DNA from 3 places in the Afifella sp. H1R genome. Region 2 is predicted to be linked to each of the others. Evidence: riboswitches for the same ligand, from Rfam matches in the RefSeq annotation. Region 2 holds a riboswitch; each other region holds the start of a gene.
The links. A riboswitch is a leader RNA that binds a small molecule or an ion and turns the genes downstream of it on or off. The one in region 2 is predicted to bind thiamine pyrophosphate.
Positions count from the first base shown of each region.

Region 1: linked by a shared signal. The riboswitch ahead of thiM (hydroxyethylthiazole kinase) and the one ahead of thiB (thiamine ABC transporter substrate binding subunit) in region 2 are both predicted to bind thiamine pyrophosphate.
Region 3: linked by a shared signal. The riboswitch ahead of L0F51_RS09710 (ABC transporter permease) and the one ahead of thiB (thiamine ABC transporter substrate binding subunit) in region 2 are both predicted to bind thiamine pyrophosphate.

Region 1 covers NZ_JAKEDY010000001.1:1,275,466-1,286,054, forward strand. Annotated here, with positions in the region: gene L0F51_RS06085 (SDR family oxidoreductase) at 1-590, shown strand, start outside; gene L0F51_RS06090 (OmpP1/FadL family transporter) at 744-2,009, opposite strand; gene L0F51_RS06095 (sulfurtransferase) at 2,505-3,506, shown strand; gene L0F51_RS06100 (YeeE/YedE family protein) at 3,547-4,749, shown strand; gene L0F51_RS06105 (hypothetical protein) at 4,757-4,906, shown strand; gene L0F51_RS06110 (TRAP transporter substrate-binding protein) at 4,922-6,007, opposite strand; gene thiD (bifunctional hydroxymethylpyrimidine kinase/phosphomethylpyrimidine kinase) at 6,004-6,810, opposite strand; gene thiE (thiamine phosphate synthase) at 6,807-7,460, opposite strand; gene thiM (hydroxyethylthiazole kinase) at 7,457-8,278, opposite strand; TPP riboswitch at 8,334-8,444, opposite strand; gene L0F51_RS06130 (Lrp/AsnC ligand binding domain-containing protein) at 8,543-8,779, shown strand; gene L0F51_RS20130 (DMT family transporter) at 8,792-9,718, opposite strand; gene L0F51_RS06140 (xanthine dehydrogenase family protein molybdopterin-binding subunit) at 9,782-10,589, opposite strand, start outside.
Region 2 covers NZ_JAKEDY010000001.1:288,184-298,772, forward strand. Annotated here, with positions in the region: gene adh (aldehyde dehydrogenase) at 1-1,470, opposite strand, end outside; gene L0F51_RS01385 (GAF domain-containing protein) at 1,563-2,585, opposite strand; gene thiQ (thiamine ABC transporter ATP-binding protein) at 2,934-3,662, opposite strand; gene thiP (thiamine/thiamine pyrophosphate ABC transporter permease) at 3,659-5,275, opposite strand; gene thiB (thiamine ABC transporter substrate binding subunit) at 5,293-6,360, opposite strand; TPP riboswitch at 6,366-6,467, opposite strand; gene L0F51_RS01405 (ATP-binding protein) at 6,824-8,533, opposite strand; gene L0F51_RS01410 (hypothetical protein) at 8,681-9,964, opposite strand; gene L0F51_RS01415 (hypothetical protein) at 9,951-10,589, opposite strand, start outside.
Region 3 covers NZ_JAKEDY010000001.1:2,055,386-2,065,974, forward strand. Annotated here, with positions in the region: gene L0F51_RS09690 (RluA family pseudouridine synthase) at 1-950, shown strand, start outside; gene rpoH (RNA polymerase sigma factor RpoH) at 1,114-2,028, shown strand; gene L0F51_RS09700 (DMT family transporter) at 2,087-3,031, opposite strand; gene L0F51_RS09705 (DMT family transporter) at 3,042-3,986, opposite strand; TPP riboswitch at 4,107-4,218, shown strand; gene L0F51_RS09710 (ABC transporter permease) at 4,251-5,009, shown strand; gene L0F51_RS09715 (ABC transporter substrate-binding protein) at 5,057-5,995, shown strand; gene L0F51_RS09720 (hypothetical protein) at 6,032-7,726, opposite strand; gene L0F51_RS09725 (adenylosuccinate synthase) at 7,768-9,063, opposite strand; gene serA (phosphoglycerate dehydrogenase) at 9,305-10,589, opposite strand, start outside.

The DNA of each region.
Region 1 (10,589 bases), 990 kb from region 2:
CCGATATCGGCAGCCGTGAGGGGCAGACACGTGTCCTCGCCGCGGCGAAGACGGTCGATATCTTGATCAACAACAATGGCGGCCCGCCCCGCCGCGGCTTCCGCGAGCTGACGCGTGCGGACATGTTGGAGGGCGTCACCCAGAACATGGTGACACCGATCGAACTCATTCAGGCCGTCGCCGACGGCATGGTCGACCGCGGCTTCGGGAGGATCGTCAACATCACCTCCCTGTCGGTGCTGATGCCGATCCCGGGGCTCGACCTTTCCTCCGGCGCCCGGGCCGGCCTGACGGCCTTCCTCGCCGGGGTGTGCCGCGAATTCGTTCCCCACAACGTCACCATCAACAATATCCTGCCCGGCAAGATGGACACGGACCGCCTGCGCGCGGGGATCTCCTGGCAGGCAGAGAAAGCCGGCATCACCGAGGACGAGGCGGCAAAGCGCGAGGCCGCCGCAATCCCCGCCGGGCGCTTCGGAACGCCGGAAGAATTCGGCGAGCTCGCCGCCTTCCTCTGCTCGGCGCAGGCCGGCTACATCACGGGACAGAATTTCCGGGTCGACGGAGGTCTCCTCCCGATCGCCTTCTGAGCGCGACGACGCGGCCTGGCTCAAGGCGGTTTCGGGGAGGAAGGGATCGTCGGCAACGGCTGCGCTTTGGACGGCCGCCACGACGAAAGCAGCAGCCACAAAAAAGGGGCCGGTCACCCGGCCCCTTCCGAATTCCAGGACTTCGACGAAGTCTCAGTATTTGGCGACGATCGGCTCTTCCGTGCGCGGGCCGCCGAACTTCATCTTCAAAGCCGCCGACAGGATGTGCACGGAGCCATCCGAGGTACCGCTAAAGGGGCCATTCGAGAGCGGGCCTCCGGCGGCCGCCGGAACGAGATCGGTATCGTCCGCCGTGATGTAAGAATAGCCGACGTCGAAGGAGAAACGCTCGGTCGCCTGGTAGCTCGCGCCGGCGGAGAACCACCACCGATCGTTGTCCGGCAGGCGGAAGGAGCGGTTGGCATTGTCGTTCGGCGACAATTCACGCGCCACACCGGCACGCACCGTGAGGTCCGGATTGACGTCGTATTCGCCACCGAGAGCGAAATACCAGCTGTCTTCATACTCGAAGCCCAGCGGGATCGGAGCGGGCGCGCCACTCAGCGTCACAGTTTCGAAACGGCTCCAGTTCGCCCATTCGAGACCGGCCGTCAGGCGGAAACCGTCCACGATGCGCTGACGCAGACCCACACTCACTTTGTCCGGCAGGTCGAAGCCGTCTGCCTCGACATTGAACGTACCGATCTGCGTGACGAGCGGACCTTCGATGTCATGATCGATGCGGGAGCGGTAACCGATACCGATCTCCGTACCGTCCATCGGCTTCAACTGAATACCGGCGGTGATGCCGAAGCCGAAATCGTCCGCATCGTCGAGTGCGGAGACACCGAAGACCGGGAGCGCCTGTCCGGTCAGACGGACATTGGCATATTCCACGACTGCGCCGACGGCGACGGTGAGATAGTCGTTGAACTGATAGGCGACGACCGGGTTGGCCGCCATCGTGAAGACTTCCGTCGTTCCCGCGATACCGCTGGTGCGCACGAGCGAGTTGTAATCGTATTTCGTCGCAAGCCCGAACGGCGCGTTGATGCCGAGACCGAGGATGATTTTGTCGTTCACCCGGTAGCCATAATAAGAAGCAGGCACGGGCGCGTTCTCGGCAATATCCCCTTCGTTCTGCGGGAATGGCGAGAGAACATCGACATCAGAGCGCGGCGCGATATAGGAAATCACGCTCTCACTCTGGAAGCCCATGACGGCGCTCAATGTCGCCGGGTTCCAGAACATCGACGACAGGCTGCCCCCAGCGGCCATGCCGGCAAAGGCCATACCCTGGCCATAAGCACTCTGCTCACGCAGCGCGAATGCGCCTGCATGCGCCATGCTGCTCGTCGTCACCGCGATGAGTGCGGCGGCGGCCACGCTATGGCCGAGATGCCTCTTCAGTTTGTGCATTCGCTCCCTCCCCCGATTCGTTTGGCTCACATGTGGCAGCACTAAGCCATGCGTCTTTAGGACAAGCAATCGCGGAACGCTGACACCGGACCTGCTCCCCGTCTTCGGTAAGCGATTGTGACAAAACCGCCACGATTGCCGTTGCGGAAGTCTAGTGAAACAGTATTTCTTGGATATCTCCGCCTTGAGCTCCGCAGATCTCTACACCTCGACAAGAAGCTTCACACACATACAACCTGGCTTCGAAAAGCCGGAAGTGTGCCGGCGAAGCGCCCCCCGGAATGCCTCGCTGCGAGCGAGCGAATAACTTTCTCCCGATTGTCCACTCGGCAGGACAGAGATGCGCTCTGTCGCCGCAAGGCGCATCGGCATGCTTTGGGAGGAGCCTGTCTCCGCCCTACATTGAGAACCGTTCTCAGTTTCCGTCATCACAGATGACGCTGGTGGCGCCACTCTTCCCCCCGGGTCGGCGCCACGTCACATTTCGGAGGTCGCATGACCCATCATCGCCTTTTCGGCCGGCTGGTTCCCGTGGAACTGGCAGCCGCCATCATTCTCACGGCCGCAGCATGCTTCAGCTTTGTCGGCCACGCCCACGCCACCGACGTTCCCGGGCCTCTCGTGGACGTCGACTGGCTCAAGACCAATCTCGACCAGCCGGATCTCGTCGTTCTCGATACGAGGGGCGAGGCGGACGGATCCGATCCCTATGCGGAAGGCCACATTCCGGGCGCCGTCCACGCACCCTATCCGGGCGGCTGGCGCGCGACGCGTGACGGCGTTCCCGGTCAGCTTCCGGAGCTTTCGGCTCTCGAGAAACATATCGGCGGCCTGGGAATTTCCGGCGACGAGACCATCGTCATCGTCCCGGCTGCCTCGAGCTCCAGCGAGTTCGGCGGCGCGACGCGCATCTATTGGACGCTCAAGCTCGCGGGCCTCGATCACCTCGCCATTTTGAATGGCGGCTACCGCGCCTGGAATGCCGATCCGAGCACGACGCTTGCAACGAATACGCCCGAAATCGTTGCCGCCGACTTCAAGGCGCAACTGCAGCCCGAACTGCTCGTCTCGAGCGATGACGTCCGGTCGCATCTCGATGACGGCTCTACGGTTCTTCTCGACGGCCGTCCGGCCGAGCAGTTCAAGGGCAAGGAAAAGCATCCGGCTGCGAAGCGCTTCGGTCATCTTCCCGGCGCCATCAATCTTGACCAGTCGGTCTTCTTTGATCCGGAAACGGGCAAGGTCGTGCCGCAGACAGTCGCCGCATCGCTTCTGCCGGAGGCTGCGGCGCAGTCGAAAGCCGAGGTGGTGAGCTACTGCAACACCGGGCACTGGGCCTCGATGAACTGGTTCGTCCTGTCGGAAGTTCTCGGCCATAAGAACGTGACGCTCTACGACGATTCCATGGTGGGTTGGACGGAAAACCCCGACAATCCGGTCGAGAGCGAGCGCAGCCGCCTCGACGACATCAAGGCCTGGTGGAACGGCAACGGCTAAGCCCGCCGTTTCCTGTCGACATCACAACCTGAGAGATCGAATGTCCGTCTCCGCTGAAACGGCGCGGGGAAGCGGGGCTCCCGCATCCGCTGCCGAAATCGTCGCCGCGATCGACCGCTCTGCCCTCGCCTTCGCGGCAGCCGCGCTCCTGCTCGGCACGCTGATCATCGGCTACGAGGTTTCGCCAAAGATGGCCTCGCTGTTCCTGATCGGCGCAGGCCTTGGTGCGGCGCTTCTTCATGGCGCTTTCGGCTTCACCGCCGGATGGCGCAATTGCGTGACGAAGAGCGATGGGCGCGGGCTCCGAGCTCAGCTCTGGGTGATCGCCTTCACGGCACTCTTTTTCATTCCTTTGATCAACGGAATGGTGCCCGGCTTGACCGTCCAGGGCGCGATCGCACCGGTCGGCACCTCGCTCATTGTCGGCTCGTTCCTCTTCGGCCTCGGCATGCAGCTCGCCAATGGCTGCGGCTCAGGCACGCTTTTCACCCTCGGTGGGGGCTCAGGCCGGATGCTGATCACGCTGGTCGCCTTCATCATCGGCTCGGTCGTGGGCTCCATTCAGCTCCCCTGGTGGCTCGACCAGCCGGGCTTCGATCCGGTCAACCTCGCCGAGCTCCTGACCGTGCCGGGTGCGCTGATCGCAATCTTCGTCGGCCTTGCGCTCGTTGGCGCCCTCACCTTCGCCATGGAAAAGCGGGCGAACTTCATGGCCCCGGCCAGGAAGCCCGGCCATTTCTGGCGCGGACCCTGGCCGCTTTTGTGGGCTGGTGGGGCGCTCGTCGTGCTCAACCTGTTGACGCTCCTCATCGCCGGCCATCCTTGGACGATCACCTATGGTTTCGCTCTGTGGGGCGCGAAGGCGGCACAGGCGATCGGCATCGACATGTCGGCGTACGAGTTCTGGCAATGGCCGAAAGGCGATCAGGCGCTGCACACCTCGCTTCTCGCAGACGTCACCTCGGTGATGAATATCGGCCTGGTGCTGGGCGCAATGGCGGCCGCCGCACTTGCGGGATCTTTCGCCAAGGCGCCTCTGCCGAGCGCGAAATCCGCACTTGCCGCCGTCATCGGCGGCCTTTTGATGGGCTACGGCGCCCGCCTCGGCTTCGGCTGCAACATCGGAGCCTTCCTCGGCGGCATCGCCTCGGGTTCCCTGCACGGCTGGATCTGGTTCGCGTCGGCCTTTCTCGGCACTCTGATCGGGATCCGAATGAGGCCTGCCTTCGGTCTGGCGAATTGAGGCGGTGATGGCGCGTTATCTTCTTTTCGGCTTCGTGACGCTCGGGCTCCTGCTCGTTCTTGCCGACCATCTCCTGTCACCGCCTCTGCATCAGACGGGAACGAGCGACGTCGTCGCCTGCGCCCCCTGCGGCGCGCCCTGCCCTTCGACGCGTTAGGCGAGAGCGCTTAAATCAACGGCGGGCGGCGAGAAGCGCCGCCTCGCTCACTTCCGACCAGGGCTGCATCCGTGCCCGCGCCGAGCGGTAGCTTTCGACGATCTCCACCTGCACGCCGCCGGCGTCTGCAAGCTCGTCGAAGACCTCGTCGGACGCCTGACGCGCTGCAGCCAGGAAATCGTCGGGAAACCGCCGGAGCACCACGCCCTTTTCCTGCGTGAGCTGTTCCAGAGCCCGAGCATTTTCCCATTCGGCCTCGCCCAGACCGCGAATGTTCTCCACCGCAAGGACATGACGCACGATCGCCTTGAGATCGTCCGGCAGCTTCTCCCACGCGGAGATCGAGACGAGGCCCTCGCCGGTTCCGTTCGGCTCGTGGAAGCCCGGCCAGTAATAGTTCTTCGCGACCTGCCAGAATCCCATGGCGAGATCGGACCAGGGCCCCAAAAACTCCGTCGCGTCGATCGTCCCCGACTGGAGTGCCGGCAAAATCTCCGATGCCGGCAGCGAAACGGGCGTTGCCCCGAGCCGGCGCGCGACCTCACCGCCGAGGCCCGGCATGCGAATCTTGAGGCCTTTGAAATCGTCGAGCGAGGCGATCTCGCCGCGATACCAGCCGCCCATCTGAAAGCCGGTGTTTCCGGCCATGAACGGCTTCACCCCGAACGGGCGATAAAGCTCGTCCCACAGCTCCTGACCGCCGCCATGGTCGATCCAGGTAATATGCTCCAGAGGGGTCAGGCCGAAAGGCGCCGCGGTGAAGACGGGAGCGACCTTCGCCTTGCCGGCCCAGAACAGAGAGGCGGTATGCGCCATCTCGGCTGTCCCTTCCGACACCGCATCGAACACGGCAAGAGCCGGGACGATCTCACCTGCCGCATGCACCTGCACGACCATGCGCCCGCCGGACGCGGTCTCGATATCGCGTGCGATCCGTTCCGCCGAAACGCCGGGACCCGGCAGGTTCTTCGGCCACGACGTGACCATCGACCATTCGATGCGGCTTTGGGCGACTGCCGGTCGGGCAAGTGCGCCAGCACCTGCGACCGCCGCCCCTCCGGTGAGAAGGCCGCGCCGGCTGAGGCTGTGGCCGGAGCTCATCCATTCCTCCACTGCCGGTAGAAATGGTGAACCGGTCCATGCCCCTTGCCGATCTCCAGGAGGTCCGCATTGACGATGGCGTTGTGGACATAAGCTTTGGCGGCATCGACCGCCTCCGGCAGGCCGAGCCCGTTGGCAAGCCCCGCCGCAATCGCCGAGGACAGCGTGCAGCCGGTACCGTGTGTATTCTTGGTGTCGATGCGCGGCGCGCTGAACCAATGGGCCTCGCCTTCGAACCACAACAGGTCCGCGGCTTCATCGCCGTTGCCATGCCCGCCTTTGAGAAGGACCGCCCCGGCGCCGAAATCGGCAAGCGCCTGCGCCTGGCGCAGCATGGTGTCGGAATTGTCCGCAGGCTCCTCGTCGAGCAGGCGGGCCGCTTCCATCAGATTGGGCGTGATCACGGCGGAAAGCGGGAAAAGTCTCTCGCGCAGGCTCGTCACGGCCTCATCGGCAATGAGCGGATCGCCGGAGGCCGCCACCATCACCGGGTCGAGGACGACGGGACCGGGCTCCCACCGCGTCAGCCCCTCCGCCACGGTCTCGATGACCTCCGGCTTCGAGAGCATGCCGATTTTGGTCGCACCGACGGCGAGGTCGGAGAAGACCGCATCCATCTCGGCCGCCACGAAATCCGCGGGCACGTCGTGAATGGCCCTCACACCGCACGTGTTCTGGGCGACCAGCGCCGTGATCACCGTCGCGCCATAGACGCCAAGGGCGGAGAAAGTCTTGAGGTCGGCCTGGATGCCGGCGCCGCTGGTCGGGTCTGTGCCTGCAATCGAAAGTGCGATGGCCGTCATTGTGTGTCCTTCGCTGTACGAATTTCTTCAAGAAGCGCCTGGGCGGCGGCTTGTGGATCGTCCGCCCCCATGATGGCGGACACGACGGCAACGCCCTCGGCCCCGGCAGCGATGCATTCAGCGGCATTGGAAGCGCCGATGCCCCCGATGGCAACGGATCGAAGCCCGACATCCCTCGTGACCGTGGCAAGCCCCTCCAGGCCGATCGCCGCACCGGCATTGGGCTTGGTGGCCGTGGTATAGACCGGCCCGACCCCGATATAATCGGCGCCAGAAAGAGCGTCCCGGGACGCCTCGTGCTCGGTCACACTGCCGACGGAAATGCCGAGGATGCGTTCCTCGCCGATCAGCCGCCTTGCATCCGCGCCGTCCATATCGCTCTGGCCGAGATGCACGCCGTCAGCCTCGGCCGCGAGCGCCACATCGATGCGGTCATTGACGATGAGAGGCACGCCCATGGGCTCCAACAGCGCCTTCAGGCGACGCGCAATGGCAACGAGTTCGCGCGTGCCGGCGTCGGGGTCGCGCAGCTGCACCAGCGTCACGCCACCTTTGACGGCCGCAGCGACGGTCTCGAAAAAATTGCGCGGACCGCAAAGCTTCGGATCGGTGACGAGGTAGAGCGAAAGATCGAACGGATGACGCATCATTTCGCCTCCCCGCTTCCGGCGCCAATACCGGAATGAGCGGCAAGAAGATCCTTGTCCATGCGGAAAAGCGCGTCACAAAGCTCGGCCGGAAGATGGCCAGGCCCGTTGCCGCATCGCTCACCGGCGATCCGGCCGGCAGCGGCATAAACGGCAAGCCCGGCGATCGCCGCTTCGAGCGGCGGCCGCACGGCCGAGAATGCGGCGACACAGGCGGAAAGCGCACAGCCGAGGGCGGTCGAGCGCGGCATGAGATCATGCCCGCCGGTGACCGAAACGACCTCATCGCCATCTGTCGCGTAATCGGTCGCGCCAGTCACGGCAACGACACTTCCCGATGTCCGCGCCAGCGCCTTCGCCGCCGCAACGGCCTGATCGGAGGCGGCAAGAGAATCGACCCCCCTGCCGAGTGCGCCCGCCTCGCCTGCGAGACTCATGATCTCGCTCGCATTGCCGCGCACGATCGTCGGCCGCAGGGACAGGAGTGTGTTCGCGGCCTCGCTTCGGTATGGCGTCGCGCCCGTCGCCACCGGGTCGAGCACCCAGGGCTTCTGCTGCTCCCCCATGGCCTCGGCGGCTTTTTTCATGGCGCGCAGCCAGGCGGGCGACAACGTGCCGATATTGACGACGAGGGCGTCCGCGAGCTTGGCGAAATCGCCGACCTCTTCTTCCGCATGCACCATCGCGGGCGACGCGCCGAGGGCGAGAAGCGCATTCGCGGAGACGCTCATCGAAACGAAGTTGGTGATGTTTTGGACGAGAGGCTGGCGCGCCCGCAGATCCGTCAGCGCCGCAAAGACCTCGTCGATCGTCATAGGCATGAAATTCTCCCACTTCGGACCCGGCCCGAAGCGGAAGCAAATGAACGACGAGGATCTCTCGGCATCATCCCATCCCTCCGCCGGTGTTAACCGGATCAGGTTCGAGGGGTTGGCCGGATCGCCTCTCAGCCACCTACAGATTGCAGCGGCACCCCCTGAGACGTCTTCCGATCTAGTGGTCTCGGAACCGCTTTGCAAGCATCGGCCGCTTGGCCCTTGCCGCGACCGGACAGTTGCGGTTTTCTCCCGGCCAAGGAGACTGCCATGACCCCGTTTTTCGTACTCATCAAATGCCAGCTCGGCCAGGCCTACCAGGTCGCAACCGCCCTGGCCGACGCCGAGATCGCGTCTGAAATCTATTCCACAGCAGGCGATTACGACCTTCTGGCAAAGTTCTATCTGAGCCCCGACGACGACATCGGCCGCTTCGTGCAGGAAAAGGTGCACGTCATCGAAGGCATCCAGGACACCAAAACGATTCCCACCTTCAAGGCGTTCTGAGGCTCATCCGCCTCACCCCTGCGGCGTCGACAATTTGCGCATCTTTCGCCGCTCCAGCCCCAATTGATGCTCGCGGTAGATGATGAAGATGCCGGCAGCGATGACGACCGCTCCGCCCACGGCAACGTTGATCCCGGGAATTTCATTGAAGAGCAGATAGCCGGCGATCGTGCCCCAGATCATCGAGGCATACTCGAAAGGCGCGATCGTCGACGTCTCGGCATAACGATAGGCGGCGGTCAGGGAGATCTGCCCGAGACCGCCGAAGAGCCCGCACAGGGTCAGAAGGATCAACTCTTCCGTATCGGGCATGACCCATCCGAACGGGATGGTGAAAAGCGCCACGACCGTGCACGTGACGGAAAAATAGAAGACGATGGCGGAGGTCGATTCCGTCGCCGTCATCTTGCGGATGAGGATCGCGACCACCGCCGTCAGCACCATGGAGCCGAGCGCGCAGAGCGAGCCGACGAATTCCCGCCCGCCGAGTTCACCGCTTGAGAGAAGATCGAAGCGCGGCCACAGCACGATCATGATGCCGACGAAACCGACCGCAACGGCGGTCGAACGATAGATGCGCACCGTTTCGTGCAGGATCAGGGCGCCCAACACGACGATCATCAAAGGCGCGCCGTAGCTGATCGCCATGGACTCGGGCAGAGGCAGGCGCTGGACGCCGGCAAACCACAGCATCATCGTGGTCACCCCGATGAGGCCGCGACGGGCATGGCTCCAGGGATCTTTGGTGCGCACGGCCTCCTTGAGCTTGTTCTGCCAGGCGAGCATGCCGAGGAGCGGAACGAGCGCAAAGGCGGAGCGAAAGAACACGATCTCGCCGGTCGGCACACGCTCGCCGACGAGCTTGATGCAGGAAAGCATCAGCGCGAAGGCAATGGTCGAGCTGACCTTGAGAATGATGGCGCGGGTCGCTGTAGTCACGATTGCCCACCGCCTCGGCTCTGCCGCGCGTTACGCCGGCAGTCCGCTTCGTCTTTGGTCACCCTAGCCTCGTTGTTCGGGGAGCGCCGCCTTTGCGGCTTGAATGGCATTCCACACCCGCAGCGGTGTCGCCGGCAGGTCGAGATGGCGGATCCCGTACTCTCGATAAAGCGCATCGACAACGGCATTCATGACCGCGGGCGTCGCGCCGATCGTTCCCGCCTCCCCGGCACCTTTGATGCCGAGGACGTTGTGCGTCGAAGGCACGTTGCGCGTCTCGAAATGGAAGGAAACCGTGTCCCACGCGCGCGGCATGGCGTAATCGCTGAAGCTTGCGGTCAGAAGCTGCCCGTCTTCGTCATAAACCGTGTTCTCCAGAAGCACCTGGCCGATGCTCTGCGCCACACCGCCATGCACCTGACCCTCGAGCAGCAGCGGATTCACGCTCACCCCGAAATCGTCGACGATGGTGTAGCGATCGATACGCGTGCTGCCCGTCTCCGGATCGATCTCCAATTCGCAGACATGCGTGCCGTTCGGATAGGTCGCTTCCGCCTGTTTGAACTCTCCGATCGCCGTCACTTCGGCGCGGTCGCCTGCTTTGGCGGCGAGGTCGGCGAACGAAATCGCCCGGTCGGTCCCGACGATCCGCGCCTCTCCGGCGGCAAGCTCGATATCGCCCGCAGCCGCTTCCAGCGCATCGGCCGCCAGATCCTTGAGCTTTTCCGCAAGATTGTCCGATGCGATGCGCACGGACGGACCCCCGAGCGGGATGGAGCGTGAGCCGCCCGTGCCGCCGCCCGTTTCCAGCGCATCGGTATCGCCCTGATGCACCCGGATCTGATCGAGATCGAGGCCGAGCCGCTCGGCC
Region 2 (10,589 bases):
CTGCTGGTAGTGGTCGAGCATCATCGAATGGGTCTCGCGACCGATCCCCGATTGCTTGTAGCCGCCGAAAGCTGCATGGGCCGGATAGGCGTGGTAGCAATTGGTCCAGACGCGCCCGGCCTGGATGTTGCGGCCGAAATGGTAGCAGCGGTTCATATCGCGGCTCCACACGCCGGATCCGAGGCCGTAGAGCGTATCGTTGGCGATATGCAGCGCTTCTTCTTCGTCCTTGAAGGTCGTCACCGACACGACGGGGCCGAAGATTTCCTCCTGGAAGATGCGCATCTTGTTGTTGCCGTGAAAGACGGTCGGCTGGACGAAATAGCCGCCTTCCAGCTCGCCGCCGAGATGGTTGCGCTCGCCCCCGACCAGAATGTCGGCCCCTTCCTGTTTGCCGATGTCGATATAGGAAAGGATCTTTTCGAGCTGTTCGCTCGATGCCTGCGCTCCGATCATCGTCTCCGGGTCGAGCGGATTGCCCTGCTTGATGGCTTTCACGCGCTCCAATGCCCGCTCCATGAAGCGGTCGTAGATGGAGTGCTGGATCAGCGCCCGCGACGGGCAGGTGCAGACTTCGCCCTGATTGAGCGCGAACATCACGAACCCTTCGATGGCCTTGTCGAAGAAATCGTCGTCTTCCGCGCACACGTCGTCGAAGAAGATGTTCGGCGATTTCCCGCCAAGCTCCAGCGTCACCGGGATGAGGTTCTGACTGGCGTATTGCATGATCAGCCGGCCGGTCGTCGTCTCGCCGGTGAAGGCGATCTTCGCGATGCGGTTGGAGGAGGCGAGGGGCTTGCCGGCTTCGAGCCCGAAGCCATTGACCACGTTGAGGACACCCTCAGGCAGAAGGTCGCCGATGACGTCCATCAACACCATGATCGAGGCGGGCGTCTGTTCGGCCGGCTTCAAGACCACGCAATTACCTGCGGCGAGCGCCGGAGCGAGCTTCCACACGGCCATGAGAAGAGGAAAATTCCATGGGATGATCTGGCCGACGACACCCAAGGGCTCGTGGAAATGGTAGGCGATCGTTTCGTGATCGATTTCGGAGAGCGTGCCTTCCTGCGCCCGCACACAGCCGGCGAAATAGCGGAAGTGGTCGATCGCAAGCGGCAGGTCCGCGGCCTTCGTTTCCCGGATCGGCTTGCCGTTGTCCCAGGTCTCTGCGGTGGCGAGGAGATCGAGATTCTCCTCCATCCGGTCGGCGATGCGATTGAGGATGAAGGCCCTCTGGGCGACGTTGGTCTTGCCCCAGGCGTCTTTCGCGGCATGGGCGGCGTCCAGCGCCGCCTCGATGTCTGCCGCATCCGAGCGCGCCACTTCGCACAGCGATTGGCCAGTGATCGGCGTGACGTTGTCGAAATACCGACCCGACTTCGGCGCCACCCATTTGCCGCCGATGTAATTGTCGTAGCGTGTGGCGAAAGGCAGCCGCGTTTCGCCGAACGGCCGTTCCAGTTGATCCATTGCTGTTCTCCCTAACCGGGCGCTCTTGGCGAGAGAAAAGCGTTTCCTCTCGGGCGCCCTGGACAACAGGATCGGTGTCGCCTGGAGGCCTGTCAGCCCCCCTCCAGCGGGAGAGAGGCTCCATCTGTCGCAGGAATGCGACAGGGAGCCGCGGGATCTTGTGTCGCCGCCTCCGGCCGTTTTGCGCCGAGTTTGCGATGGAAGGTCGCGCGCGAAATTCCGAGGATGCGCGCCGCCGCGGAGACGTTGCCGCCGGTGCGGGCGAGAGCGCGGGCAAGAACGGCCCGCTCCGCGTCCTCCAGACTTTCCGCGCCCGGGATGCTCAAGAGATCGGAGGCCGGCACGGGCGCTTTGGCGAGGTTGCCTTTGATCCCCAAGGCCACGCGCGCGCTGTGCGATGCGCCGACGGCGAGATCGTCGGCATTCACCGCGACGAGCGCCGCCGGATTGTGCTCCAGCCCCGAGACGGCGAGGATCCGCGCATGCGCAAACGTGCGCCGGAACGCTTCCGCTTCGATCCGCCGTGCCGCTTCGCGCACGCTGAGCGCGATGAGCCCGGCGAAGGTCTCGGTGAGGTCTGTGCGGCAGGAGGAGACGTCGAGAACGCCGGCGAGTTCGCCGTTGTGGTCATGGATGGGGGCCGCCATGCAGCCGAGCGCCCCGTTGCGCGCAAAGAAGTGCTGGTCGCGGTGCACGGTGACGGGGCGGCGCTCGATGACGCAGGTGCCGATGCCGTTGGTGCCTTCCGTTGCCTCGCTCCACAGAGCGCCTGGCCACAGTCCCCAGTCGTCGAAGATGGCATCGTCGCCGGCCTCGCCGCGACGCTCGACCGGCACGCCGTCGCTGTCGGCAAGGAGCACGCAACACCCCGCCGCGCCGACAGCGCTGAAGAGCTGATCAAGACTGGCTTCGGCGGCGCGAATCCATGGCTCCATCCGCTCGCGCACCAGGGCGAATTCGCTCGCCGTCAGCCGGTGAGGCGGGTGCCTGTTGGCCGGGTCGAGCCCATAGAGACGCGCCGAGCGGCTCCAGGACGCGACCATCGGCGATTGCGCGGCGGCCCCGGCCGCGATCGCAGAGTGAACCACATCGACGTGCGGACAAGTCTCGGACATCCCAAGTTTCCTCCCATGGGGTTTCGATGCACCTGCGCCGTTCTTTGTATTCGGCTTGTTTAAGCGCATCGTCCGATTCGAGTTTCTTGTGTTCTCCTTGTGTATTTAGAGATGCGACTAGAGCAGTCGCCTGATTGCGCCTGATATGATTGGTATGGCGTCTCGTGTTTTGCGGGGCGCAAGTATTCGACGAATGCGGAGGCAAACGCAAGAGAGGGCAAAATGCGTATAGGCAGCGTTCGCTGCCATCCAAAGAAAAAGCACCGAGTTCTCTTCGTTTTGCCGCATCTCGTTTGCGGCGCCGACACAAATCTGCCTGGCCTGACGCCGTATTGCCGGATACCGCGTTTAAGAGAGGGCGCGCGTTCCGAGATAGCTCTCTACCGCGGCAATGCCCGAGGCTGAGAGGGTTTCCTCGGTCGGCCCAACGGTGACGAAACGCCCCTTGTCGAGGAAGGCGACGTTGTCGGCGAAGCCCAGGGCATCCTCCGGATGATGCGTCACCATCAGCACCGTCATCGTTCCGGCCCGACGCTGTAGATCGCGCAACAACGCCAGCATTTCGCTGCGCAGGGCGGGACCGAGCGCGGCAAACGGCTCGTCCAGCAGGAGCAGAGGGCGCTGGCGGACAAAGGCGCGCGCAAGCGCGACCCTCTGGCGTTCGCCGCCGGACATCTCCCCCGGCCTGCGGTCTTCGAAGCCCACAAGGCCGACGGCCTCCAGCGCTTCAGCCGCCCGCTGCCGCTCGGCCGGGCCCAGCCGCAATCTCGGGGAAATTCCGAGCCCCACATTCTGCACGGCGCTCAGGTGGGCAAAGAGATTGTTCTCCTGAAACACGAAACTGAGCGGGCGTTGCGAGGGGGGCACGCCCGTCATGTCGGCGCCGGAGATCGTCACCCGGCCGCGCTCGGGCATCAGAAAGCCGGCGATGATGTCGAGGAGGGTCGATTTGCCGGCACCGCTTTGGCCGATGATCGCCAGCCATTCGCCAGGCGCGACCGTGAGGTCGAAGCGCATCGGGGCGCTTTCATAGGTGTATTTTAGGCCGTCCAAGACGAGGGCGGGCAGGGCGCTCATCGGCCTTCCTCCCGGCGAAACCCGCGCTCCGCGAGTGCCATCAGGGTGAGACACAAGACCCCGAGCAGCAGCGCCAGCCCGGCTGCGTCGGCGGTGCGATAGCTGCCCATGCGCTGCAGGAGCAGATAGGGCAGGGTGACGAAATCCTGGCTGCCAAAAAGCGCCACCGCACCAAGATCTCCGAGGGACAGGGCGAGCGCAAAGGCGAAGGAAAGGGCCAGCGGCGCTTTCAGCGCGGGCCATTCGACGTGGCGCAGCCGCGCCAGCCCGAAGAGGCCGAGGCTCTCGGCAAGGCGATCGTGTCGCTGTGCCGAGGCGGCAAGCGCCGGTGCGAGAATACGCACGATAAACGGCGTCGCCATCACGGCATTGGTGGCGACAACGACGACGGGTGCCGCCGCGAAAACGTCCGTCACCTGGCGCAGCAGAAGAAACCAGCCGGCGCCGATGACGATCGGCGGCACCACGAGCACGAGACTGCCCGACAGCTCGAAGAGCCCGCGCCAGGCTGCGCGACCCCTCGAAGAGGGAGAACTTTCCAATGCCTGTCGCGCCAAGAGGAGAGGCGCGGCGAGCAAGAGCGCGAGTGTCGCCACCGCGAACGCCACGACGCCGCTTGTCATCGCGGCCCGCTGGACGTTTGGATCGGCCAGCAGTGCGATCAGATCGGAGCGCAGACCGGCAACGATCGTGGCGATGAACGGCGAGAGGACGAAGGCGATCCCCACGGTCAGAACCGCGAGATCGAGCGCGCGAACGAAGCCCTGGTGAGGGTCGTAGCGCCGTGCCCGCCGCCCGAGTGTAAAGCCGCCGGGCGTTGTCTGGCCGAGCCGCAGCGTGACGGCGACCGCAAGGCCGGTCAGCACAATCTGTATCAACGCCAGGAAAACCGCGAGGCCCGGATTAAAATCGTAGCGCAGGGCCTGATAGATCGCGACTTCCAGGGTGGTGGCGCCCGGCCCGCCACCCAATGTCAGGACCAGCGTGAAACTGGTGACGCAGAGCATGAAGATGAGGCTCGTCGCGCCCGGCAGAGCGGTGCGGATTGCCGGCCATTCGAGGACGCGGAAGGTGGTGAGGGGCGTGAGAGAAAGATGCCCGGCGAGCTTCCAGCTTTCTGCCGGCACGCCGTCGAGAGCAGCGACCATCAGCCGGGCGGCGAGCGGCAGGTTGAAGAAGGTGTGGGCGATCAGGATGCCGGACAGCCCATAGACGTTGAGGCGATCGAATCCGAGGGTGGCGGCCAGATCCGAGACGACGCCGTTGCGGCCCCACACCGCGATGATCGCCAAGGCGCCGACCAGCACCGGCAGGGCTTGCGGTAGGAGGAACAGACGCAGGACGAGGCCGCGGCCGGGAAACCGAGCCCTGTGGAGGGCCACTGCAAGCGGCAGGGCACCGGCCACTGCAAGGAGGGTGGAAAGGGCCGCCTGTTCCAGCGTGAACAGCACCACCCCCCGCAAATAGCGGTCCGATGCCAAGGCAAGCAGGTCCGGCGCCGCATCGGCTTGGGCGAGCAAGGCGAAACATGCGCCGCCCAAAAACACGGCGAGCGCGGCAACGGCGGCAAGTCCTGCCGCGACACGCCAACGTCGATCTGTCGAACCTGTCATCGGACGCGCGGAGAGCCTCAGCGACCGAGCGCCTGCAGCCATTCCTGCGTCCAGGCGCGTCGGCTGTCGGCTACCGTTTGGGGATCGAAAGACAGGGTCTTATCCGGGGTCACCAGCTGCTCAAAGGCGGCGGGCAACGGCGAGGCGGTCGCTGCGGCCGGCAGCATCCAGTTGGTGGTCGGCAACGCGTCCTGCGCCGCGGGCGAGATCAGATAAGCGAGGAAGTCGCGGGCGAGATCTGGGTGCTCGGAGCTTGCGATGCGGCCGGCGACCTCGATTTGGATGTAATGGCCCTCATCGAAGGCTGCCGCGCGGTAGCGGTCGCTCTCCTCCTCGATCAGGTGATAGGCGGGCGAGGTGGTATAGCTCAGCACCATCGGGACTTCGCCGCTCGTCAAGAGCCCATAGGCTTCGCTCCAGCCCGGCGTCACTGTCAGGGTACGCTCGGAGAACTCTCGCCATTTCGCTTCGGCGCTGTCGCCATAGACTTTCTTCATCCACAAAAGCAGCCCGAGACCCGGTGTCGAGCTGCGAGGATCTTGGATGGCGATCTTCTCCTCCGGATCGCCGCTGACCAGCTCCTCCAGGCTTTGCGGAGGGGCATCGATCGCCTCACTGTCGTAGACGACGGCGAACCAGCCATAATCATAGGGCACGAAAACTGGATCGGAAAAGCCACCGGGCACGTCGACCGCAGATGTGTCGGTGCCATGCGGTGCGAAGAGCCCTGTCGCCCTGGCCTCAGCGGTCAGGTTGGTGTCGAGCCCGACCACGACCTCCGCCGATGTCGAAGCACCTTCGAGCTTCAAACGGTTGAGGATCGCAACGCCGTCCTCCAGCCCGACCCATTTCACCGTGCAGCCACAAACCGCCTCAAAACCGGCCTTGATCTGCGGCCCCGGCCCATAATCGGCAACGAAGCTCTCATAGGTGTAGACCGTCAGCGAGGGCTTCTCCTCCTGCGCTGCGGCGGGTGCGATTGCGCCGAAGAACAGTGCGGCGACGGCTGATGCTATGAAGATGGAAGGGGATTGCAGCGAGCCCAAGGGCGCCTCCTTGTCGTTTGAAAGCGGGAAGGGGCGCATTCGCGGCAACGAAAGCTCTCCATCCCTCCGCCGGTGCGAGCCGGATCAGGTTCAGCGGGTTGGCGGATAAGCCTCTCAGCCCGTATGGGCACCCCGTGTGAGCGTCTTCAGACCTAGTGGAAATGCGCCGGCCCGACAAGCATCGAGCGATGATCCGGGCCTTGGCGACCTCGATCTAAACGACGAAGGTTCCCACCAATGACGAGCACCCGATCCATAACCTCCCCGATGTGCTGGCGCCGATGACCCATGTGACGTCGGCGAAGCGGGAAGGCGCGGATGGATATCGAGGAATTTGCCAACGGCGTGCGGGAGTTGGGGCTCGGCACCTTCCCCTTCGCCTCAGATTCGGTTCGGGGGAGCGGCGGGCCTGCAAACCGATTTGGTGGCGTGATTAGAGCGTCTCAGCGGAGACGTTTTCGCCATGCGGCTTGTCTATCAATTGGTGGCGGGAAGACGATATTCAGGCGCTTGCGAGCTTGCGGCTGTCGCGTTCTGCAGCAAGCTGGTGCATCGCAGGAAAACTCGGCAGGTCAACGAAGAAAATCGTCCCGCCGCCCTCTGTGCTGCGGAAGTCGATCTCGCCGTTGAGGTGCTCGATGATCGCCTTGGTGATTGAAAGGCCGAGACCGGTGCCACCAACCTTCTGGTTGTCGGAGAAGTTGGCCCGTTCGAACTTTGTGAAGATGCGGGTGTGGAATTCCTGCGGGATGCCCGGCCCCTCGTCGCTCACGTAGATGCGGGCTCGGCCTGCTCGCTGTGCAATGCGTATGCGAACGGTGCCTCCTGACGGGGAGAATTTTACCGCATTGGAGATCAGATTGACGAAGGCTTGGCTGAGACGATCCTGATCGGCCAGACAGACGAGACCGGGAGCGGTCTCTTCGATCTCGATCGAGACTTCAAGCTCCGCTGCGTAAGCGCACAGCGCCTCGACGGCCGCTTCGAGGAGGGGGCGGATCGCGAGAGGTCGAATGTCGAAGTGCATCCTTCCGGATTCGATCCGCTCGATATCCAGAATGTCGTTGATGAGACGCACCAGTCTTGCGCTGTTGGCATAGGCGATCGAAACGAGGCTGTTGCCTTTTGCGCTGAGTTGACCTGCTCCTCCTGCAGCGACGAGCCCCAGCGCGCCGTGGATCGCGGTCAAAGGGGTGCGCAATTCGTGGCTCACCGTGGAGATGAAGTCGTTCTTCATCCGCTCGGAGCGCTTCTGGTCGCTGATATCATAGGCAAAGCCGTCCCAGACGATCTCGTCATCCCCGTAGCCCCGCGGTTCTGCCACAGCGCGCACCCAAAGGATCCGGCCTCTGGGATGCATGCATTGCGCCTCGAAAGCCCAGGGCTCCAGGGTCTCTGCCGAATCCTCCAAAACGAGGCGTAACTTTTCGCCGTCTTGGCGGGAAATCAGCCGAGTGAGTTTGGTCGGATCCTGGACGAAATCCTCCGGGTCCATGTCGAGGATGCGCCTCGCACCATCGGAGATATAGCGCAGGTCCAGCTGGCCATCCTGGCTCCGCGCGATCTGAAATAAGACCCCCGGGGCATTGTTGGCGGTCGCCTGCAAGCGCGCTTGCGCTTCGTTGTTTGCGGCCATCGCCCAGCGCCGCTGGTATTCGCGAATGACGAGTTGGCCCATCAGGAGGACAGCTACAAAGTTCACCGGGACGAAGAGAGAGGCCGACTTGAGAAAGATCTCCCAGGGCACGGCGGTCATCACGCCGATGACCAGGGCGGGCACGACGGCTGCGCTGAGCGCATGATAGAGGATATAGCGCTGCGACGCCTCGCGCCCGAGGTACTTCGTCCAGGCATACCAGAGAAGGCTGGAGCAGATCGCGGCAGAAGCGATGCTGGCGGCTCCGGGAACGGCCCCCACGCCACCGAAATGAAGGCGGAGCGCGATCATCGGAACGGCGGTAATGAGAGCGCATACCGGCCCGCCCAATGCTGCGGAGAGCGCCACCACCGCATTTCTCGGATCGGTGCGCACGCCATTCATCAGCTCGACCGGGTTGAGCATGACGAGGATACCGGTCGCTGCGAAGACGAGGCCGAACGCGATGCTCCGACGCCAGAAGGAACCCTCCAGGCGCTCTCCAAGAAGAGCGAGAAATATGATGGCGAGGATGATCGTGGAGGCTGCCTCGATCATCATGACTACCGCATTCATGTGTTCCTCAGCGCCTAGGCACAAGGCTCGGCGCGGCCGAGCCCGAGTTGGACCCTGTTCGACCTCGGTGCCTGTGCCCGCCGAGCGCTCTGCGCTCGGGCGTCAGGGGGAGTCGAATGTGCGCAAAAGTTGCATGCCGGGCTGTCCTCAAGCTTTCCTTGATCCTGCGGGCACCCGGTCGCGCTCCATTTCGCGGGCGTGAATGCCGAGGAGAAGCAACGCCGGCCACAGGAGATAGGCTTCGATCTCGATGTTCTCGCCGAAGCTCAGGATGATGAAGACGAGGACGATGCCGAGAGGGAGCCGTCCGCGGCGGCCTTTGACGGAATCGACCGCGACGATCCAGAACTGCCAAACCAGCGGGACGAGGAGAGCCCAGACTCCAACCAGGCCTTTGACGAACAGGAGGCCATACCAGGTGTGGTGACTCCCGATCGGCATGTACTCGACGACATGCGGCCCTGGCTGCACCGTGCCGTGTCCGAACCACACGGCCTCGCTCTGCCAGCGCTCATACGCGATGCGCTGCAGGGTCTCGCGGACACGCGTGCTATCGGCTCTGGCGCCCTTGAAGGCCGAAACCGCATCCTGCACGGCCTGCAGAAGATATGTGCCGAGCGCAGCCATCGATGCGGCGACGCCTGCGGCGAGCTGCCAGGCGGCGCTTTTGGCAAGAAGCGGCATCATGCGCGGGCCGACAGCGCATACGAAGAGGGCGACGAGGCTCATGCGCGACTTGGAAAAGAAAACCATCGCCAGGCCGGCGAGAATGCCCATCGCCATCCAGAAGCGGCTGCGGTCTTCGAGCGCGAAGAGAACCATGACGACGCCGAGGAGCCCCGCAAAGGGGGACCATGGCGCGTAGAACTGCCAGCGCGGCGTCCAGCTCGATGGATCGAGCGTATAGAAGTAGACGGAGAAATATTCCGGCCCCGGCCCGCCGACCGCCTTCAGAGGCGAAACGAAGATCTTTTCGGGCAAGCCGATCGACGGTGCGACGAGGAGGATCGGCAGGAGCGCCACCGTGCATGCGCCGACGATGCACTGGCTGCGGATGACGACGTCCCGGCGGATCTTCAAAATGGCCCCGGCGAAGGGAACGAGGGCGACCATCGCCCAGCCTTTTGCCCATCCGATCGAGGACTTGATCGTCTGGCCCATGCCGAGGCCCCAGTCGAAATGGCCGACCCACAAGGCGACCAGCATGACCAGCATGCCGCCAATCCAGCCCCAGATAATCGGCGGCACCGAGCCGGTGGGCCTGAGGTCCGGCCTGAGGCCGGGACCGAGGTAAAGCGACAGGAAGCCGAGACCGGCCAGGGACCAGGAGATCACTGGTCCCACCACGTAGAGCGCGCCGAAGGCGTAGAAGAACCAAGTCAGAGAGATCGTCCAGAAGACGAGATTCTCCGGCAGGTTACGCTGTGGCATCGGCGTTTTCATCGCCAGCTTCCTCGTTTTCCAGGAGACGGTCGATCAGAGGACGACGCATCCAGGCGAGGGCGAGACCCATCAGGAGGAAAAGGGAGCCTGCGCCCGCCGCGCCCAATGCGATTTTCTTGTTGGGCGAAGACGGCTCCCATTCGATCGAAGGCTGCTCGATCACCTGCACCATCGGATACGAGGCAAAGACGTCGTTGCGTGTGGTGTTCATGCGCGCCAGGGCGGATGCGAAGACAGCCTCGGCAACCTTGTAGTCGCGGTTGAGACTGTCGAGGCGCGACGCCGTCTCGACGAGATCCCGCACACGCTCTTTACCGGCTTCGTGTTCTTGCTTGAGAGCGGCAACCCGCGCGGCCAGGCCATCCCGCTTGGCGACGAGGTCGACAAGCTGGGAGAGGAGCGCCGACCGCTCGCCTTGCGAAGAGGGATCGACCTGCTCCCAGATGGCGACGACGGGCAGGCCGGTGACGACCTGTGCGCGATCATCCATGCGCGCCTTGGCGCCTTTGTAATTGTTGCGCGCCTCGACGACCTGGGGATGGCTCTGTCCGAAACGGCCGCTGAGGCTGGAGAGTTTTGCCGAAGCTTCTGCGGCGTTTTCCGAAAGGGCGGC
Region 3 (10,589 bases), 1.8 Mb from region 2:
TCGATGCCTTTCTGGCTGCCCGCGCCGATCGTCTGTCGCGCAGCCGCCTCAAGGCTTTGATCAAGGACGGCCATGTCCGCGTCGGCGGGCGGAAATTAGACGAGCCGAACTACCGGGTCAAACCCGGCGAGACGGTCGAAGTGGATCTGCCGGAACCGGAAGAAGCCACACCGAAGCCGGAAGCGATCCCGCTTGCGATCGTTTACGAGGATGCCCATCTCGTCGTGGTCGACAAGCCTGCGGGCATGGTCGTCCACCCCGCCCCCGGCGCTCACGACGGAACCCTCGTCAATGCCCTCCTCCACCATTGCGGCGACACGCTTTCCGGCATCGGCGGCATTCGCCGTCCGGGCATCGTCCATCGCCTCGACAAGGACACGAGCGGTCTTCTGGTGATCGCCAAGAACGATGTCGCCCACCGCGATCTCTCGGCGCAATTTGCCGATCACGGCCGCCAAGGCCCGCTGAAGCGGGAATATTGCGCACTCGTCTGGGGCGTGCCGCAACTGCGCGCCGGCTCGGTCGATGCCCCGCTCGAACGCGATACGAAGAACCGCGAAAAACGTGCCGTCCGCCGCGGCGGCCGTCATGCCGTCACCCATTACCGGGTGGAGGAAACCTTTCAGAACGGGCTCGCAAGCCTCGTCACCTGTCGTCTCGAAACCGGTCGCACCCATCAAATTCGCGTGCACATGGCCCATATCGGCCATCCGCTTCTGGGCGACGCACTTTACGGCTCGGGCTTTCAGTCGAAGGTCGCAAAACTTCCCGCAGACGCGGCCGATGCCATCCACACCCTCGCCCGCCAGGCCCTGCATGCCCGCTCGCTCGGCTTTCGCCATCCGGAAACCGGCGAGACGGTGCTCTTCCATTCGCAACTGCCGAGCGATTTCGAGACACTTCTGAACGCCTTAAGAAAGCCTTCTGAAGCCTTACAAGGCCGTAATTAGGCAGCATCGCGAGAGGCATGATAGGCTTGACGCAAGCCAGGACGTGACAAAAGTTAGACAGGCGGGGTCGAAAGCTCTGCTCCAAGACAATCCACGAGTGCACAGGATGCGGCCGCTCCGCGGCGCCTCCCGGTGTCGACTCTTCTGATGACAGGCAATCCCGATGGCCACAGGCAACATCCCCGTCGTATCCACCGCCGAAGGCGGTTTGTCTCGTTATCTCGACGAGATCCGCAAATTCCCCATGCTCGAGCCGCAAGAGGAGTACATCCTCGCCAAGCGCTATCAGGAGCATGACGACCGCGATGCCGCGCATCGTCTGGTGACGAGCCATCTGCGCCTCGTCGCCAAGATCGCCATGGGCTATCGCGGCTATGGCCTGCCGATCGGCGAGGTCATTTCGGAAGGCAATGTCGGCCTCATGCAGGCCGTCAAGCGCTTCGATCCGGACAAGGGCTTCCGTCTCGCCACCTATGCGATGTGGTGGATCCGCGCCGCGATCCAGGAATATATCCTGCGCTCCTGGTCGCTCGTGAAAATGGGCACGACGGCCAATCAGAAGCGGCTCTTCTTCAACCTGCGCAAGGCCAAGAGCCAGATTTCGGCGCTGGAAGAAGGCGACCTGAAGCCCGAGCAGGTGGCGACGATCGCCAAGCGGCTCAATGTGAGCGAGGAGGAGGTCATCTCCATGAACCGGCGGCTGTCCGGCGATGCCTCGCTCAACGCGCCGATCCGCGCCAATGAGGGCGAAGGCGGCGAATGGCAGGACTGGCTGTCCGACGATGAGACGGAGAGTCAGGAGACGAACCTCATCGCCCAGGATGAGCTCGAGCAGCGCCGCGCCATGCTGAAGGACGCGATCGAGGTGCTCGACGAGCGCGAACGGCGGATCTTCGAGGCGCGTCGTCTCTCCGACGAGCCGCTGACGCTGGAAGAGCTCTCGGGCGAGTTCGGCGTCTCGCGCGAGCGTGTGCGCCAGCTCGAGGTCCGGGCCTTCGAAAAGGTGCAGAAGGCGATGATCCGCGCCTCCAAGGAACGCGACCGCGGCGCCCAGCAGCGCCTCCTCGCCGACGCCTGAGGCGGCGCACCCTCCCGAGACGAAACAGAGAAATCTGTCCCTCAAGGGATGGGACGCTCTAGCCGCCCCGCAATCGCCGCAGGGCCCGTCCGTCCATGACGACGAGCCCTGCGCCGATCATGGCCATGCCGGCGAACTGCCCCGCCGACAGGCTTTCTCCGAGCAGCACGACGCCGAGCGTCACCGCGCTCACCGGCACGAGAAGCGTGACGAGCATCGCGTTCGTGCCGCCGGCGCGCGCCAGAATCCGGAAAAACAGCACATAAGCTAAGGACGTGGACAGAAGTGCCAGGCCGAGGATCGAAAGGATCGCGGCCATGCCGGGCATTGCCGTGGCGAAGGGCCGGTCGATGAGGAATGCGACCGGAACCATCAAAAGGGTCGATGCGGAAAGCTGCATCGCCGCCGCCACGACGGGATCGGTCGCCCGAAATCCCTTTCCGACGACCGCCGAAAACCCATAAGACGTCGCCGCGGCAAGCATCGCCAGAACGGCCAGAAAATCGGCCGTCAGCCCGCGCAGGGCCGGTAGGCCGATCATCACGGCAACACCCAGAAAACCGAGAACGACGCCCGTGACCTTGTTCGTCGTCATCTTCTCGTCCGCCGTCAGAACATGCGCGATGAGAACGGTGAAGATCGGCGTCGTCGCATTGAGGATGGAGGCCGCGCCCGCACCGATTTCCACGGTCGCGAAGGTGATCAGCGAAAACGGCACGGCGTTGTTGAGAAAACCCATCAAAAGCGCGCGCAGATAAATCCCACCCCGGCTCGGCAGGCGCCGCCCCGAAGCGATGATGACAACCCAGAGTGCCGCAGCCGCGATGCCGACGCGCAAAAGCACGAGCGTGAAGACCGGCACCTCCGCGCCCGCGACGCGCATGAACAGGAACGAGCCGCCCCAGAGGAGCGACAGAAGGACGAGAAGCGTCAGGCTGCCGAGATCGAGAGAGGCCTCGGCTGACGCGGCGCGTGCAGATGTGGGGAGGGTTTTGGCGTCCATGTGACGAGCCCTAAGAGAGGCTTCTCTCCGGCTCCACCCGATTCTTGAGGCGCTGCCTCCGGCTCGCCAGGAAGACGCCGCCGAGAATGCACACGCCGCCGAAAGCGTGGGCGTAGGTAAAAGTCTCGCCAAGGGCGAAGACAGCGAGAATGGCCCCGAAGAACGGCACCAGATGGAAGAAGGGCCCCGCCCTGTTCGGACCGATGAGATCGACGCCCCGGTTGAAGCAGATATAGGCGAGCACTGAGGGAAAAACGGCGACGTAGAAGAGCGCGGCAAGGCTCGCTGCATTGATGTCGATATGGCCGCCGTGCAAAAGATCGAGCGCGCTTGCCGGCAGGAGCATGATGGCGCCCCACCCGATGGTGATCGCCAGAAAGCTCAGCCAGTGAAGAGGCGGCCGCCGCTTCAAAAGCGCGGAGTAGGTGGCATAGATGACGACGTCGACCAGCATGATCACGTCGCCCGGATTGAGCCGCAGATGCGCCAGCACCTGCAATTGCCCGCGCGAGACGATGACCACGACGCCGATGAGGGAGACGACGATCCCGGCAAGCTGGCCGAAGGTGAGCCGCTCGCGGAAGAGCATAAAAACGACGAAGGCGATGGCAAGCGGCGTCGTCGCCTGCAGAAGCACGACGTTGAGCGCCGTCGTATATTCGAGAGCCCAGTAGAGAAGCGTGTTGAAGAGCGTGATGCCGCACAAAGCCATCAGCGTCAGCACGCCGAGATGACGTTGGATCACGGGCCAGTCCGCGCGCAGGGCCTTCATGGCGAAAGGCAGGATCAACAGCGCCGCCCCACCCCAGCGCAGCTGCGCGAAAAGGATCGGTGAGAAATCATCGATCACCGCCCGCGCGACCACCGCATTGCCGGCCCAGAAGAGCGAGGTGAGCGTCAAGAGCAGATAGGGTTGATCGAAAAGCCAACGAAAAGGGGCAAAGAGGACACGCATTTCCCCGCCTCTATCCCTCTGCGACAAACTTGTCACGCATCGGGACCACGGATGAGATCGCAAACGCGCCCCAGCGGCGCCGTGAGACGGCTTGCAAGGCTCGGCCGGAAAGTTATGGTGGGCGTTTCCGAGGGGTGTGCGGACAAACCGCGCTGAGATGGCCGTGATGGCGGCCGAACCCTTTGAACCTGATCCGGATCATGCCGGCGAAGGGACGGGCCTCAGTCTCTCCAGCACGCATGATCTCTGCCATGAAAGGGGCGCGTGCTGGCTATTCTCGCAATCCGGTTATCGATCGCGATCGCGCTCCTGGCCTTGTGGGAAGGGCTCGTGCGCGCAACCGGCGTGCCGCGCTTCATCCTGCCGGCGCCGAGCGATCTCGTGGCGGCCTTCTCCGCCCTTCCCGTTTACTATCTCGGCAACGCCGCCGTCACCGCGACGGAGATCGTGGTCGGGCTCGTCGTCGGAGCGCTGGTCGGAGCCCTGACTGCGATCCTGGTCGTCGCGTCGCCGGCACTTGAAAGGCTCGCTATGCCGCTTTTGGCAGCAAGCCAGGCGCTTCCGGTCTTCGCCATCGCGCCGCTTCTCGTCATCTGGTTCGGTTTCGGCATGGCGTCCAAGGTCGTGATGGCCGGTCTCATCATCTATTTTCCGGTCGCGACCTCTTTTGCCGACGGCTTGAAGCGCACGGATCCGGGCCTTCTCGATCTCGCAAGGCTCAACCGTGCCTCGCGTCGCGACACTTTCCGCTACATCCGTATCCCTGCCGCCCTGCCGGCCCTCGCCTCCGGTCTGCGGGTCGCCGCCGCGATCGCCCCGATCGGGGCCGTGGTCGGCGAATGGGTCGGCGCATCCGCGGGCCTCGGCTTCGTCATGCTGCAGGCCAATGCCCGCATGCAGACCGACCGCGTCTTCGTCGGCCTCTTCCTGCTCGCCGCCATGGCGATCCTGCTGCGCGCCCTGATCGATCTCGTCCTGCGCCGCCTCCTCGGCTGGGTGCCGGGAGAAGCGAGCATCGCCTGAGACGATCTCCGAAACCCCGACATGATCCGAAAAGAGAGGAAATGACCATGCTCGACCGCCTGCGCCTGATGCTTCTGGCGCTCATCTTGACGGCATCGCCCGCCGCAGCCGCGGACCACCTGACCGTGCTGCTCGATTGGTTCGTGAACCCCGACCACGCGCCGCTCGTCGTCGCGCAGGAAAAGGGCTATTTCGCCGAGGAAGACCTCGATGTGGAAATGATCCCGCCGGCCGACCCGAGCGCCCCACCCCGCCTCGTTGCGGCAGGTGAAGGCGATGTCGCGATCTCCTATCAGCCCAACCTCTATCTCCAGGTTGCCGAGGGATTGCCGCTGGCGCGCTTCGGAACGCTCGTCGAGACGCCGCTCAACTCGCTCGTGGTTCTGGAAGGCAGCGATGTGACGACGCTCGCCGACCTCAAGGGGAAGACGGTCGGCTTCTCGGTTGGAGGCTTCGAGGATGTGCTTCTGAAGATGATGCTCGGAGAAAGCGGCGTGACACTCGACGACGTCGATCTCGTCAACGTCAACTTCGCACTCTCACCGGCCCTTCTTGCAGGCCGCGTCGACGCCGTCATCGGCGCATTCCGCAATGTCGAGCTCAATCAGCTCGACATCGAAGGCAAGCCCGGCCGCGCTTTCTATCCCGAGGAGCACGGCGTGCCGCCTTATGACGAGCTCATCTTCATCGCGCGCTCAGACAAGCTCGACGACGACCGGCTGCCGCGCTTTCTGAAGGCGATCGAACACGCCACGCTCTATCTCACGAACCATCCCGAGGAAGCGCTTGAGATCTTCACGAAGGCGCATCCCGATCTCGGCGACGAGCTCAATCGCCGCGCCTTCATGGATACGGTCGGCCGCTTTTCGAAAAGCCCCGGCGCCTTCGACGCCGGCCGCTATCAGCGGTTCGCGGAATTCATGAAGGATCAGGGACTGATCGAGACCGTACCGGAGCTGGAAAGCTACGCCCAGGCCGTTCGGTAAAGGCCCGTTCGGTAAAAGCCAGTCAGGCTGGGGCGATCAGGAATCGCCCCAGCTCTGCATCACATTCTCAAACACCTTGTCGCCCGGAATACCCTTCTCGAAGGTGATCAGGGCCCGCTTGCCGCCCTCGAACAGGATCGGCAGGTCGAACCAGGAACCACTGCGCAGAAGTTCCAGATTGCGCTCCACCTGATCGGGTGTGTCGGAAAGCGCGATCCAGTAGAGATCCCCGGTCACGTCGACGGCAGCGCCTGCAAGCGGCTGTCCGCGCGCCTGCTCGTTGGGCTTCATCACCAAGGCCGGCACCCGCTGCACAGCCACCGTGTCGTCGAGCGAACCTGTGAAGGCGATCTCGATGAGATGGCTCGCGGGCAAGGCGACGTCATTGTTCTTGGAGATGGTGATCGTCACCTCGGCATCCCGTTCCGGCACGTCGATCTTCGCCTGAATGGCGGCACCTCCGTCCCCGCGCTGAACCGTCGACCACGACACGGCGCCGTTCACCGCCTTGCCGGCGGCACCGTCTTCGCCCTGCTCGTAGAAGATCGCCCTTTGCCCGACGAGCGAACCGCTCGCGGCCTGTCCCGCGGCATTGTCGTTGGAGGGCGCCGTCTCGGAGAGCTCGTCCGGCGTGCCCGGCTGCGTCTCGTCGGCCGGCAGACCAGCGCCATCTGATTCGCCCGTGTCGTCCGGCAGACCTTCATCGCTCGGCGCACCGTCGAGTGGCGCATCCATCGGCTCTTCCTGGCTCGTGGAAGGTCCGGTATCGGGCGTCTCGGCTTCCGGCCCGGAGAGGAGACGATCCTCGTCCTTGCCTTCCACGCGTTCGCCCTGGCTCTCGATGAGGCCCGTCAAAGGCGACGAGGAGGTGTTGTCCTCGGCTTTCCCCGGAGCCGTTCCCTGTGCCGTCTCGTCGGAGGAAACCTGGCCGGAGATATCGTCATACGCGGTGACGATCGTATCCCATTGCGAATAGACGACCGCTCCGATGCCGAGCGCGATCAACAGAACCAGAACGGTCGCGATCAGCGCCGGCGCGCGCGATGTCCGCACCTTCTCTGAGCCATCGTCATGGCGCGGTGCCGCAACGGCCTCGTCTCTGGCCTCGCCCTTGGCTTTCTTTTCCTTCTTCCAACGCGACTTGCGGGCAGAAGGCGTTTCGTCCTCGACACCGGCGCCCTCGATCCGGGCGTCCTGCGGGTAATCGTCTTTGCCCTCGGACGTCACATTCGGCACGGGCGCGCCGGCGGGACCAGCCCCGGCCGCAGCATCCGGCCGCTTCGGCTCCCGGCTTCCGGCGAAATCGCCGCCAGCAGCACCGCCCCCAACAGAGCCGCTTCCCCGAAGGTCGCGCTCCCCATATTGGGGCACGGCCCGGGCGTGCGGCGGTTCCGCCCGAGGCGCCTCTTTTGCAGGAGGCGGGGGCGGAGGAGGCGGGGGAGGAGGAGGTGGTGGTGGCGGAGGGGGTGGAGGCGGCGGTGGTGCCGGCTCCTCGTCGGGCTCCTGGACACCGGCACTCTCGGCCGCGAAATCTTCCTCCACGACGGCAATCGCATCTTCGAGCGCCGCATGATGCCCTTCGATATCTTCGGGGGGCAGCGGAGGCTCCACGGCGGTGAGCTGGCGCGCCAACGCAGAGCGGGCGCGGTCGTAGACCGCCTGGCGCATGTCCGGCCCGTCATCGGGAAGACTGGCGATGGAGCGTTTAAGGATCGCTACGTAATCGGGCATAACGCTTGAAGAACTGTGTAACCGTGGATTAACGGCAAGGCTTAGTCCTGAAATGGGTCACGGACAAGGATCGTATCGGCTCGTTCCGGACTCGTCGACAGAAGAGCGACCGGAGCTTCGATGAGTTCTTCGATGCGCCGGACGTATTTCACCGCCTGGGCGGGAAGATCGACCCAACTTCGTGCGCCGGCTGTCGATTCCTGCCAGCCTTCGAGGCTTTCGTAGATCGGCTTCAACCGCGCCTGGGCCGCAGCGCCCGCCGGCAGCCAGGACACGCGGCGGCCGTCCACCTCGTAGCCCACGCAGACTTTGATCTCGTTCAGGCCGTCGAGCACGTCGAGCTTCGTCAAGGCGATGCCGTCGATGCCGGAGACCTTGACCGTCTGGCGCACGAGCGCCGCATCGAACCAGCCGCAACGCCGCTTGCGGCCCGTGACGGTCCCGAATTCGCGGCCGCGCTCGCCGAGGAAGTTGCCGATCTCGCCTTTGTCTTCGGTCGGGAACGGCCCCTCCCCCACCCGGGTCGTGTAGGCCTTGGTGATTCCGAGCACATAATCGAGCGCCGAAGGCCCGATCCCCGACCCGGCCGAGGCCTGTCCCGCCACCGTGTTCGAGGAGGTGACATAAGGATAGGTGCCGTGATCGATGTCGAGGAGCGCGCCCTGCGCCCCCTCGAAGAGAATGCGATCGCCCGCCTTGCGCCGCGCATCGAGCAGCGCCCACACGGTATCGCAGAACGGGATGACCCGTTCGCGCACGTCCTCGAGCTCGGCCAAAATGTCTTCGCGCGACACTTCCGGCTCCCCGAGGCCTTTCAGAAGCGCGTTGTGGTGGACGAGAAGCCGATCGATCTTGGCCGGCAGCGTCTCGGGTTCGGCAAGATCCATGACCCGGATCGAGCGCCGGCCGACCTTGTCCTCGTAGGCTGGCCCGATGCCACGCTGCGTCGTGCCGATCTTCGCCTCGGGCGCGGCGGCATTCTCCCTGAGCCCGTCGAGACGACGGTGCAGCGACAGGATGAGGGCGGCATTGTCGGCGATGCGAAGCGTCTCGGGCGTCACGGTCACGCCCTGCTCGGCGAGGCGGTCGATCTCCGCAATCAAGGCGTGCGGGTCGAGCACCACGCCGTTGCCGATGACGGCAAGCTTGCCCGGCCGCACCACTCCGGAGGGCAACAGGCTCAGCTTGAACGACACGCCATCGATGACGAGCGTATGACCGGCATTGTGGCCGCCTTGAAAACGCACCACCACATCGGCGCGCTCCGACAGCCAGTCGACGATCTTGCCCTTACCTTCGTCGCCCCATTGCGAGCCGACAACCACCACATTGGCCATGACACGAGGCCTTTCTGCGTCCAGCGTCTTTCAGGAATTCCTACCGCGAGTGCCCTGCTTTGGCCCCTTCCGTCAAGCGTTGCAGCGGATGGCGGCCCTGTCTGAGGTGCAGGGCATGGCGGCGAGCGCCGCCCGCGCCGGAGGCCGGCGGGCAGCAAAAGAGCCGGACCCCGCATTGCGGCGCCGGCTCTCGGATGATGGCGGCCGGTCAGGCCGGCCGCCGATCAGGCATCGAAGCGCGTCAGAAGACGAGCGGCTTCACCTGCTGCACGTTCTCGATCCGGTTGATCGCCTCCATCAGCTCCGGCGAGATCTTGTGGTCGACCGAAACGAGGGCGATCGCGTTGCCGCCCTCGAAGTCGCGGCCGAACTGCATGCGGGCGATGTTGATGCCGTTCTCACCGAGAAGCGTGCCGATTCGGCCGATGAAGCCCGGCTTGTCGTTGTTGGTGATGTAGAGCATCAGCTCCGACAGCTCCGCTTCCATATTGATGCCCTTGATCTGGATGATGCGGGGCTTGCCGTCGGCAAAGACCGTGCCGGCGACGGAGCGTTCCTGCTTGTCGGTCACGACGGTGAGGCGGATATAGGTTTCGTAGGCGCCGTGCTGTTCGCGGCGCGTCTCCTCCACCTGGATGCCGCGTTCCTTGGCGGCGGCCGGTGCGGAGACCATGTTGACGGACTGCAGGAGCGGCTGCAGGAAGCCCGTCAGCGCCGCAGAGGTCAGCGCCTTGGTGTTCATCTCTGCGACCGTGCCCTCATATTCGATGCGGACCCGGCGCACGCCCGTCTCCGTCAGCTGACCGGCAAACGAGCCGAGCTGTTCGGCGAGCTTGACGAAGGGCGTGAGCCGCGGCGCCTCTTCGGCCGAAATCGACGGCATGTTGAGGGCGTTCGTCACCGCCCCGGTCGTCAGGTAATCGGCCATCTGCTCGGCGACCTGCAGGGCCACATTCTCCTGCGCTTCCATCGTGGAAGCTCCAAGATGCGGCGTGCAGACGACGTTGGGCGCACCGAAGAGCACGTTTTCCTTCGCCGGCTCCTGGGCGAAGACGTCGACGCCCGCAGCCGCCACTTTGCCGCTGTCGAGCGCATCGCGCAGCGCCTGCTCGTCGATCAGCCCGCCGCGGGCGCAATTGATGATGCGCACGCCGTCGCGCATCTTGGCGATCGCATCGGCATTGATGACGTTGCGCGTCCGGTCGGTGAGCGGGGTGTGCAACGTGATGAAATCGGCACGCCGGAACAGCTCGTCGAGCTCGACCTTTTCGACACCGAGATCGGCCGCCCGGTCTTCCGACAGGAACGGATCATAGGCGACCACGCGCATGGAAAGCCCGAGCGCACGGCGCGCCACGACGGAACCGATATTGCCGCAACCGATGATGCCGAGCGTCTTGCCGGTGATCTCGACACCCATGAACTTCGACTTTTCCCATTTGCCGGCCTGGGTCGAAGCATCGGCCTTCGGGATTTGGCGGGCGCAGGCGAACATCATGGCAATCGCATGCTCGGCCGTGGTGATG